DNA from 2 places in the Nitratireductor sp. CH_MIT9313-5 genome. Region 1 is predicted to be linked to the other one. Evidence: riboswitches for the same ligand, from Rfam matches in the RefSeq annotation. Region 1 holds a riboswitch; the other holds the start of a gene.
The links. Region 1 has a riboswitch for thiamine pyrophosphate ahead of thiB (thiamine ABC transporter substrate binding subunit). Riboswitches for the same ligand answer to the same signal wherever they lie in the genome.
Positions count from the first base shown of each region.

Region 1 (4,843 bases):
GATCCCGGGCGCATCGCCCAGATGCCCGGTCAAAAACTGCAGAAACTGCCGCGTGTCGCGCTCATAGGCGGTAACGGTAAGTGCGGAAAGCCGACGCTCACCTTCCAGCCGCTTCAGCCATTCCACGCGCGCCTGCTGCAGATCGGGTCTGGCGCTGATCAGAAATGCTTCGCTCATGCCGTGCCTCCATGAATACAATCTCGCTCATGGAGGTTAGCCAAGCGTGAAGGTATCAGGCTCCCTCAATCTCTTCGCGCAGCATTTCCAGCTCAAGCCATTCTTCCTCGAGCTTTTCACGCTCCTGCCCCTTCTTCTCAAGTTCTTGCGTGAAGCGGGCAAAGGCTGCAGCGTCTTTCGCGTAGAGATCGGGATCGGCAAGCTTTTTCTCGAGCTTCTCCATTTCATCCGTGAGGGTCTCGATGCGCCCCGGCAATGTCTCAAGCGCATATTTCTGCTTGTAGGAGAGCTTGGCGCTGTTGCCGCGCGGCTTTTCTCCGCCCGAACCCTTCGGCGATGAAGCTGCCTTTTCCGCAGTGCGCGCCTTGCGCCGCTCCAGCTCCTCGCCCTTGCGCTGCGCCATCATGTCCGAATAACCGCCGGCATAGATGATCCAGCGGCCTTTGCCATCCGGTGCGATGGTAGCAGTGACTGTACGGTCAAGAAAATCGCGGTCGTGGCTGACAAGCAGAACCGTGCCGGGGAAGCCTTCCACCAACTCCTGAAGCAGGTCCAGCGTTTCCATGTCGAGATCGTTGGTCGGCTCATCGAGCACGAGCAGATTGGCTGGCCGCGTCAGGAGACGTGCGAGGATCAAACGTGCCCGCTCGCCGCCGGATAATTCGCGCACCGGCGTGCGCGCCTGTTCCGGCTTGAACAGGAAGTCTTTCATATAGGAGACGACATGCCGCTCCTCGCCACTGACGACCACACTGTCGCCGCGGCCATCGGTGAGGAAATGCGCCAGCGTTTCATCCGGCTTTGGCGCGTCGCGCTTCTGGTCAAGCACTGCCACTTCCAGATTGTGGCCGAAGCGGATCGTTCCCTCATCCGGCTCCAACGCGCCGATCAGCATTTTCAGAAGCGTCGTCTTGCCGGCACCATTGGGTCCTACAAACCCGATGCGCTCGCCGCGATTGATGCGAAGCGAGAAATCTCGAACAACTCCCAGCTCTCCATAGGATTTGGAGATGTTCTTGGCCTCAACGACCAGCTTGCCTGACTCGGCCGCATCGGCGGCCTTCATCACCGCCAGCCCTTCGGCCTTCTGGAAATTTCGGTGCTTCTCGCGCAGGCTTTGCAGCTCACCAAGGCGGCGCACATTGCGTTTGCGCCGCGCGGTCACGCCGTAGCGCAGCCAGTGCTCTTCGCGCGCGATCTGCCGGCCAAGCTTGTGCTGTTCGCGCTCCTCTTCCTCCAGCACGGTGTCGCGCCACTCCTCGAAATGGGCAAAGCCCTTGTCGAGCCTGCGGGTGATGCCCCGGTCCAGCCACACCGTGGAGCGGGTGACGCGTTCCAGAAAGCGACGGTCATGCGAGATGGTGACGAGCGCAGAGCTCATCCGTGCGATTTCATCCTCCAGCCATTCGATCGTCGTCAGGTCGAGATGGTTGGTGGGCTCGTCGAGAAGAAGCAGATCAGGCTGCGGTACAAGCGCCTGGGCAAGTGCCGCACGCCGTGCCTCGCCGCCCGAAAGTGTATGCGGCTCCTCTTCGCCCGTCAGCCCCAGACTGTCGAGCATCAAGGTCACACGGTTGATGTCATCGGCAGGCCCTAGCCCAGCCTCGACATAGGCGCGAACCGTCTTGTGCCCCTGCCAGTCCGGAGCTTGTGCGAGATAGCGGATGGTTGCGGTGGGTTGGCGAAAGATCTCGCCGTCCTGCGCCTCGGCCAAGCCTGCCGCGATCTTCAGAAGCGTGGACTTGCCCGATCCGTTGCGCCCGACAAGCGCGATGCGCTCACCCGGTCCAACCATCAGACTGGCCCCGTCCAGAAGAGGGGTTCCGCCAAAGGTCAGCTTGATGTCTTCGAGCTTTAGAAGCGGTGGTGCCATCAGGCAATTTCCTCGTCGTTGAGATGGGCGACCAGCATGGCGCGGCCTTTTTCCAGCCTGATCGCGAGCCTGTCAGCCACATAATTCGAAAGCGTGAGTGAAGACCCGAATTCGACCTCCACATGATCAAGCGGCCAGCGCGCGCCCTCGACCGTCAGTCCGGACAAAGGCTCAAACAGCAAAATGCTGAAGATCGTGCCGGATCGATAATCGAATTCATGCTGGACGCCGGTCGCCAGATGCCTTCCTTCCTGATTGCCGCTCGTAACCATTGTCGGCACGCCCATTTCGCAAAGCCGCACGACCTGGGTGAGATGCAGATGGGCATGATCCGCGCGCTCGCCGCCGAATGCTCCGGCAAGGACGAGCTCGGTCGCGCCCTCTTCAAGCGCATGATCTATGGCAAGCTCGCCGTCAGTCTTGTCCTTCTCCGGTGGGAACTCGCGGGTCGGCACATGCGCGAATGCATCCCGCATTGCAGCGTCTACGCTATCGAAATCCCCCACCCAAAGCTCCGGCGTCACGCCAAGCGCGGATGCATGGCGCATGCCTGAATCGGCAGCGATGATGCGGCTGCCTTCAAGCATGGCTGAGAGGCGGCGCGTGGGGTGGAGCTCACCGCCCAGAAGAATGACAAAACGGCTCATGGGCAGAGGACTTACAGCATTGGCGCACAAGACGAAACGGCCTTCGTGATGCCCTGCCGCGTGCGCGGTAATGACTGGACTTGCGCAGCATGTCCGACGGCCCTATCTTCGCGCCGATCTAACGGGGTGCCAGGCGAAACGGCCTGAGCTGAGAGGCATCACGCCAACCCGCCGAACCTGATCCGGGTCATACCGGCGGAGGGATTAGACTGTTCACGCAGCACCCTTCGAACATCTGACAAGAGGTGCTCATGCGCATTGCCCCTTATGCCATCACGCTTGCTGCGACCCTTCTGGCCACCACGGCTGGCGCGCAGGAAAAGCTCACCGTCTACACCTACGAAAGCTTCACGGCCGAATGGGGTCCGGGCCCGCAGATCGAGAAGAATTTCGAAGCCGAATGCAATTGCGAACTGGACTTCGTATCCGTTGCCGATGGTGTCGCACTGCTCAACCGCCTGAAGCTTGAGGGCGAAGGAACGGAAGCTGACATTGTTCTGGGCCTTGATACAAACCTGACCGAGGAAGCGCGCAAAACCGGTCTCTTCGTACCGCACGAGACCAATCTGGCCAATCTCGACATCCCGGGTGATTTCTCCGACGACATCTTCGTGCCCTTCGACTACGGCTATTTCGCCTTCGTTTATGACAGCCAAGCCGTGTCCACCCTGCCGAAGAGCATGAAGGCGCTGGTCGATGCGCCTGCCGACATGGTGAAGATCGCCATTCAGGACCCGCGCACTTCCACGCCTGGACTTGGTCTCCTCCTTTGGGTGAAGGCTATCTATGGTGACGAGGCGCCGCAGGCCTGGGAGAAGTTGCAGGACAAGATCCTGACTGTCACCCCCGGCTGGAGCGAGGCCTACGGATTGTTCTCCAGCGGTGAAGTGGCCATGGTCCTATCCTACACGACCTCACCGGCCTATCACATGATTGCCGAGGACACCGATCGCTATCAGGCGGCACCTTTCGCTGAAGGCCACTACATGCAGATTGAAGTCGCGGGCAAAACCGTGAAGGGTGCAGACAATCCGCTGGCAGACCAGTTCATGAGCTTCATGACCGGACCGGGCTTCCAGGATGCCATTCCCCAGGGCAACTGGATGTTCCCCGCAGGCAAGACGTCGGAACCGCTTCACCCGGCATTTGACGAACTTGTCGAACCGTCCGAAACGCTGCTTTTCTCGCCCGCCGAAGTTGCCGAGAACCGCAAGGCATGGGTGGATGAGTGGCTGTCGGTCATGAGCAAGTGACACGGAAGATCGGGCGGGGACGCATCTGGGCAGGCATTGCAGCCCTGAGTTTCCTCGCCCTGCTCATCGGCGGCGCATTTGCAGGCCTTCTTGCCGAGGCAACAGGCTCCTGGCGGGCGGCTGTCGACGCCTTCGACTTCTATCTCCTGCGCGTAATGCGTTTCACGCTGCTGCAGGCATCCCTGTCCACCTTGTTGTCGCTGATCCCGGCGCTGTTCGTCGCGCGCGCGCTCGCGCGTCATCCCCGTTTTATGGGCCGTGGTCTGATCCTCAGCCTGTTTGCCGTGCCCCTGGCACTGCCGGCAATTGTCGCTGCACTCGGTGTCCTTGCCCTGTATGGCAGGGCAGGCTTTCTGGCGCCATTCCTGTCTCTTGTCGGCAACCGGCACTGGGAAGGCATCTACGGGCTCACCGGCATCCTTGTCGCGCATGTCTTCTTCAACATGCCTCTGGCCACCCGGCTGCTTCTGGCAGCGCTGGAATCCGTGCCCACCAATTACTGGCGGCTGGGCGCACAGCTCGACATGGGGCCGGTGGCATCCTTCCGCTTCATCGAATGGCCCGTGCTGCGCACTGCCTTACCTCAGGTGGCAGCGCTGGTGTTCATGCTTTGCGTCACATCTTTCACCATTGTTCTGACCTTGGGCGGAGGACCGCGCGCCACGACACTCGAGGTGGCAATTTATCAGGCGCTGCGATTTGACTTTGACCTCGCCCGCGCCCTGGCGCTGACCATCGCTCAAATCGGGCTGACATTGCTGGTCGTCTTCATCCTCGCCCGGCTCGGCGCCTCCATATCTGCCGACACCAATCTGCCCACGGCCCCACGCAGGGCCATCTTCGCCTCCAGGGCCGAGACGGCAATCAACACGCTCATGATCCTGCTCGCGCTG
Region 1 is NZ_JAYMER010000010.1:375,124-379,966, reverse strand. It holds gene WA367_RS03065 (tyrosine recombinase XerC) at 1-177, opposite strand, end outside; gene WA367_RS03060 (ABC-F family ATP-binding cassette domain-containing protein) at 233-2,050, opposite strand; gene WA367_RS03055 (thiamine diphosphokinase) at 2,050-2,697, opposite strand; TPP riboswitch at 2,810-2,918, shown strand; gene thiB (thiamine ABC transporter substrate binding subunit) at 2,949-3,950, shown strand; gene thiP (thiamine/thiamine pyrophosphate ABC transporter permease) at 3,926-4,843, shown strand, end outside.

Region 2 (4,843 bases), on a different contig from region 1:
CTATCACTCCGCGCAGGCCATTCGCGAGCAGTATCTGAGCAATCCCGGACCTTTGGTGCAGGCATGATGATCAGATCAAGCGCTATCATATTTGCGGGCAGCACTTTTATAGGCCTCATGGCTTCTACAGCCGCCATGGCAATTGACGCCAATGATTGGACCATGCGCCAGCGCGGCCTCTACCTCACGCGTGCGGGCGACTGTGCTGCCTGTCATACGGTCGATGAGAACAAGCCGATGGCGGGCGACTATGCGCTGTCCACGCCCTTTGGCACGATCTACACGGCCAATATCACACCGGATGAGGAAACAGGCATCGGCGCCTGGACGGCGGATGATTTCTATCGCGCGATGAATGAGGGAATCAGGCCGAATGGCGAGCGTCTTTATCCTGCATTCCCTTATACCCACTACACAATTGTAACGCGTGAAGATTCCAACGCCATCTTCGCCTATCTCAACTCGTTGGAGCCGGTACGCCAGCAGGTGCGGGAACCGGAATTCCCCTGGCCTCTGAGCATGCGTTTTGCACTGCGCGGATGGAACCTCCTCAATTTCGAGAACGAGGAATTCGAACCCGATCCGGAAAAATCGGATGCCTGGAACCGCGGCAAGTATCTGGTGGAGGGCCTTGGCCATTGCGCCATGTGCCACTCCCCGAAGAACATTATCGGTGCAGTGAAAGAAGGCGATGATGCCTTTACCGGCGGCTATGCCGAAGGCTGGTGGGCACCGTCCCTCACCGGATCGACGCGCGACGGCATCGGTGATTGGAGCGACGAGCAGCTCTTCGACTTCCTCAAGCATGGGCGCAACGACCGCACTGCTGCCTTCGGCCCGATGGCAGAGGTGGTGGAAGTCTCCACCAGCCACATGACCGACGAGGATGTTCAGGCGATCGTGGAATATATCCGCTCCATCCCCGCGCAAGAGACGGACGAAGCCGAGCCGATGGAGGACGATGATCCCGCGATGCAGCTTGGGCGGACGATCTATGAGGCGCAATGTTCGGCCTGCCATGCACCGGATGGCAGTGGCGTGCCCGGCCAGTTCGCAGCACTCGCGGGGTCGTCGCTCGCTCAATCCTCCAACCCGACCTCGCTGGTGCGCATCATTCTCGAAGGTGCGCGCGCGGCGCAGACAGAGCGTTACCCCACGCGCCATGTGATGCCAGCCTTCGACTGGAAACTGGACGACGAGGAAGTTGCCGCTGTTGCCACCTATGTGCGCAACGCCTTCGGCAATGCGGCCTCCCCGGTCTCGGAAGATTTCGTGGAAGACACGCGCGAGGATATCCGCAAGGAGCGTTGATGCCGGCATTGCGGCAAGTCTGCGCCTTTAATTTGCGTCAGGCTGCTTAACGGGATTGCGCCTTTTGGCTGCGCGAAGCGGCATGCGTAGCGTGAAACGCGTTTCGGCCTCGTTGCTTCGCACACGCAATGTTCCGCCATGCGCCACAGCAATTTCACGCGCAATGTAAAGGCCAAGGCCGAGGCCCTTATGGCTTCCGCCCGGCTCTCCGCGCGAGAAGGGGTGGAACAACCTCTTCTGTACTTCCGGCGGAATCGGTTTTCCGTGATTGATGACGCTTAGCACCAGGCGTCCGTTTTCTTCGCGTGCTTCCAGACGCACGGGCTGTTCGGGATCGCCGTGGATGACGGCGTTGCCAAGCAGATTTGACACCATTTGTGCCAGGCGGTGGCGGTCGCATTCAACATCGCTGTTCAGGTCAATGCTGACATCAATCGTGCGATCGGGATTACTGGAGGCTATCTCGTCGATAACCTGCTGCAACACCGGGCCAAGCGGTCGTGGCGGGCTACGATCTATCGGGATACCCTCACCCAGTCGACCTCTGGCAAAGTCCAGCACATCGTCGATCAGCTCGACCATCCGATTCGTGCTCTTGCTGACCAGGCCCAGCACCTGCTGTCCGCGGTCGCTCAGCTCCTCACGCGACAGGACGCGCAGGCCGGAATCGATGGCAGCGAGCGGATTCTTCAGATCATGACCAAGAACGGCGATAAACTGTTCGCGCAGAACGCCCTGCTTGCGCTCGTTCTGGAGCGCCCGTTCCAGCTTCAACCGCTCGGCGACCGTCTCCTCAACGCGTCGCTCCAGCTCATTGTTGAGCTTTTCCAGAGCCCTGCGCGCTTCTTCCGCCGCCCGGCGTGCTTCCACCAGTTCCCGCTCGTAGCGTCGCCGTTCGGCAGCCTTGAAAACCGTTATGCGTGTGAAGAGCAGGTTGCCTTGCGCATCACGACGCTCCATCGCATTGGCGAGCACCGGCAGCCGGGTATCGTCGTGGGCTATCAGATCAACTGCAACTTCGTGAAAAAAGCCCTGCATGCGTAGAAGCGGCGCGAAATGCGTCTCAAAGAACATGCGGCTCGGCACGCTCAGCAATTCGTGGAACGGACGGCCCAAGAGCTCCCTAGCTGGCCTTTCCAGCCAGGTGCAAATGGTGGCATTGACCTTCACCACTCGGGCGTAGCGGTCCAGCGAGACATAGCCGCAGGGCGCATGCTCGTACAGATCTTCAAGATCTTCAGTCAGGCCATCCACCAGTCGCTGCGTTGCGCTCAAAGGAAATTCCTCATGGCACTGATGACCTCATCGGGCGCGCTCAGATTGGGGCAATGGCCCGTTGCATCCAGCAGCGCAAACTCGCTGTCGGGAAGCTTCTCGTGCACATATTCCCCGACATGCGGAGCTGCGATCACATCTTCCTTGCACTGCAACACCAGAGAGCGTGTCTTCACGCGCGGGAGGTCGTCGCGATTATCGGAGGTGAAGGTAACGCGCGCGAAATGGCGGGCGATATCGGGATCGGTCCGGCAGAAGCTGTTCACGAGCTCCTCCGACAGTTCCGGCCGATCCGGATTGCCCATGATGGTCGGTCCCATTGCGGCTGACCAGCCCATGTGATTGTCATCCAGGAAATCCAGAAGCTCCTCGATCTGGGATTGCGAGAAGCCACCCCGATATTCCCCCTCGTCGATATAACGGGGCGAGGGCCCCACCATGACAATACTTTCGAAAAGCTCAGGCGCCTTTATTGAGGCGAGTGCACCGATCATCGCGCTCACCGAATGGCCAACGAAGATGACGTCATTCAGTTCCAGCTCGCGGATGATTTCTACAACATCATCGGCATAGCCGTTGAGATCGGAATATTTCTCACGATCATATGCCGACAGATCCGATTTGCCGGCGCCCACATGGTCGAACAAGACGATCTTGTACTCGTTCTCGAAGGCCGGGTAGACCAGGCGCCACATATTCTGGTCGCAGCCGAAGCCATGGGCGAACACCATCGCCTTCTCGCCAGAACCGCGGACAGCCACGTTATTGCGCTGCAAAACCGACATAGGCGCCCCCTCTGCAGGTATTTTTGGAAACGGTACCACGCAGGCTCCCTTAAAGCTATTGTCCGCCCAGATGAAGTCGAAATCGGCAGGCCGTCCCCTTCGATTTCGGGTCGCTCAACGGCTTGACAATCTCTCCATCGAATGTTCACCATCGCGCCATTCCACCAGGGGTGCCCCGGCAAGGGGCTGAGATACTGCTGGCGAAGGCCGAAAGCTTTACGCGCGCAGTGACCCGTAGAACCTGATCCAGTTCATACTGGCGTAGGGACGGTGCAGATTGCCGATGCTGCCAATGCGGCAGAACCGACGCGGCCAATCCTCATCATTCCGGGCAGTACTGGGTCTTCATCGCGAGCGCGAAGGAGCCTCAACGCATGACCATCCACCAGAAAAGTGTGTCCCCCACGGTCACCACCGGACCACTTCCCGCCTCCACCAAGGTCTACAAACCGGGCAAGCAACACCCGGATATCCGCGTGCCGATGCGCGAGATCGCTGTTCATCCAAGTGCCGGCGAGCCGCCAGTGACGGTTTATGACGCTTCCGGCCCCTATACCGACCCGACAGCGGATATTTCGATCGAGAAAGGTCTGCCACGGCTGCGCCAAAAATGGATCGAGGCGCGTGGTGATGTGGAGGTCTATGAGGGTCGCCATGTGAAGCCGGAGGACAATGGTTTCGTCTCGGGCGACCGTCTGACCCCGGAATTTCCCATACGTCACCAGCCGCTGAAGGCAAAGGACGGCAAGGCCGTCACGCAGCTTGCCTATGCGCGTGCGGGTATCATCACGCCGGAGATGGAATTCATCGCGATCCGCGAGAATCTGGGCCGCGAAGAAGCCAAAGCAGCCCTGCAGCGTGACGGCGAGAGCTTCGGCGCGCATATTCCCGATCACGTGACACCGGAATTCGTGCGGCAGGAAGTGGCCGAGGGCCGCGCCATCATTCCCTCCAACATCAACCACCCGGAAGCCGAGCCGATGATCATCGGACGGAACTTCCTCGTGAAGATCAACGCCAATATCGGCAATTCGGCTGTCACCTCCTCCATGGCTGAGGAAGTGGAGAAGATGGTCTGGGCTACCCGCTGGGGTGCCGACACGGTGATGGACCTTTCCACGGGTCGCAACATCCACAATATCCGCGAGTGGATCATCCGCAATTCGCCCGTACCGATCGGCACCGTTCCGCTCTACCAGGCACTGGAGAAGGTTGGTGGCATTGCCGAAGACCTGACATGGGAAGTCTATCGCGACACGCTGATCGAGCAGGCCGAACAGGGCGTCGATTATTTCACGATCCATGCAGGGGTGCGGCTTCACTATATTCCGCTGACCGTCGACCGTGTGACCGGCATCGTCTCGCGCGGCGGCTCGATCATGGCCAAGTGGTGCCTGCATCACCACAAGGAAAGCTTCCTCTACGAGCATTTCGAGGAAATCTGCGACATCTGCCGCGCCTATGACGTTTCG
Region 2 is NZ_JAYMER010000011.1:220,523-225,365, reverse strand. It holds gene WA367_RS05150 (GMC family oxidoreductase) at 1-67, shown strand, start outside; gene WA367_RS05145 (c-type cytochrome) at 118-1,311, shown strand; gene WA367_RS05140 (sensor histidine kinase) at 1,339-2,586, opposite strand; gene WA367_RS05135 (alpha/beta fold hydrolase) at 2,583-3,371, opposite strand; TPP riboswitch at 3,528-3,657, shown strand; gene thiC (phosphomethylpyrimidine synthase ThiC) at 3,746-4,843, shown strand, end outside.
Region 2: it holds a riboswitch for thiamine pyrophosphate, as region 1 does, so the genes downstream of both, thiC (phosphomethylpyrimidine synthase ThiC) here and thiB (thiamine ABC transporter substrate binding subunit) in region 1, are expected to answer to the same signal.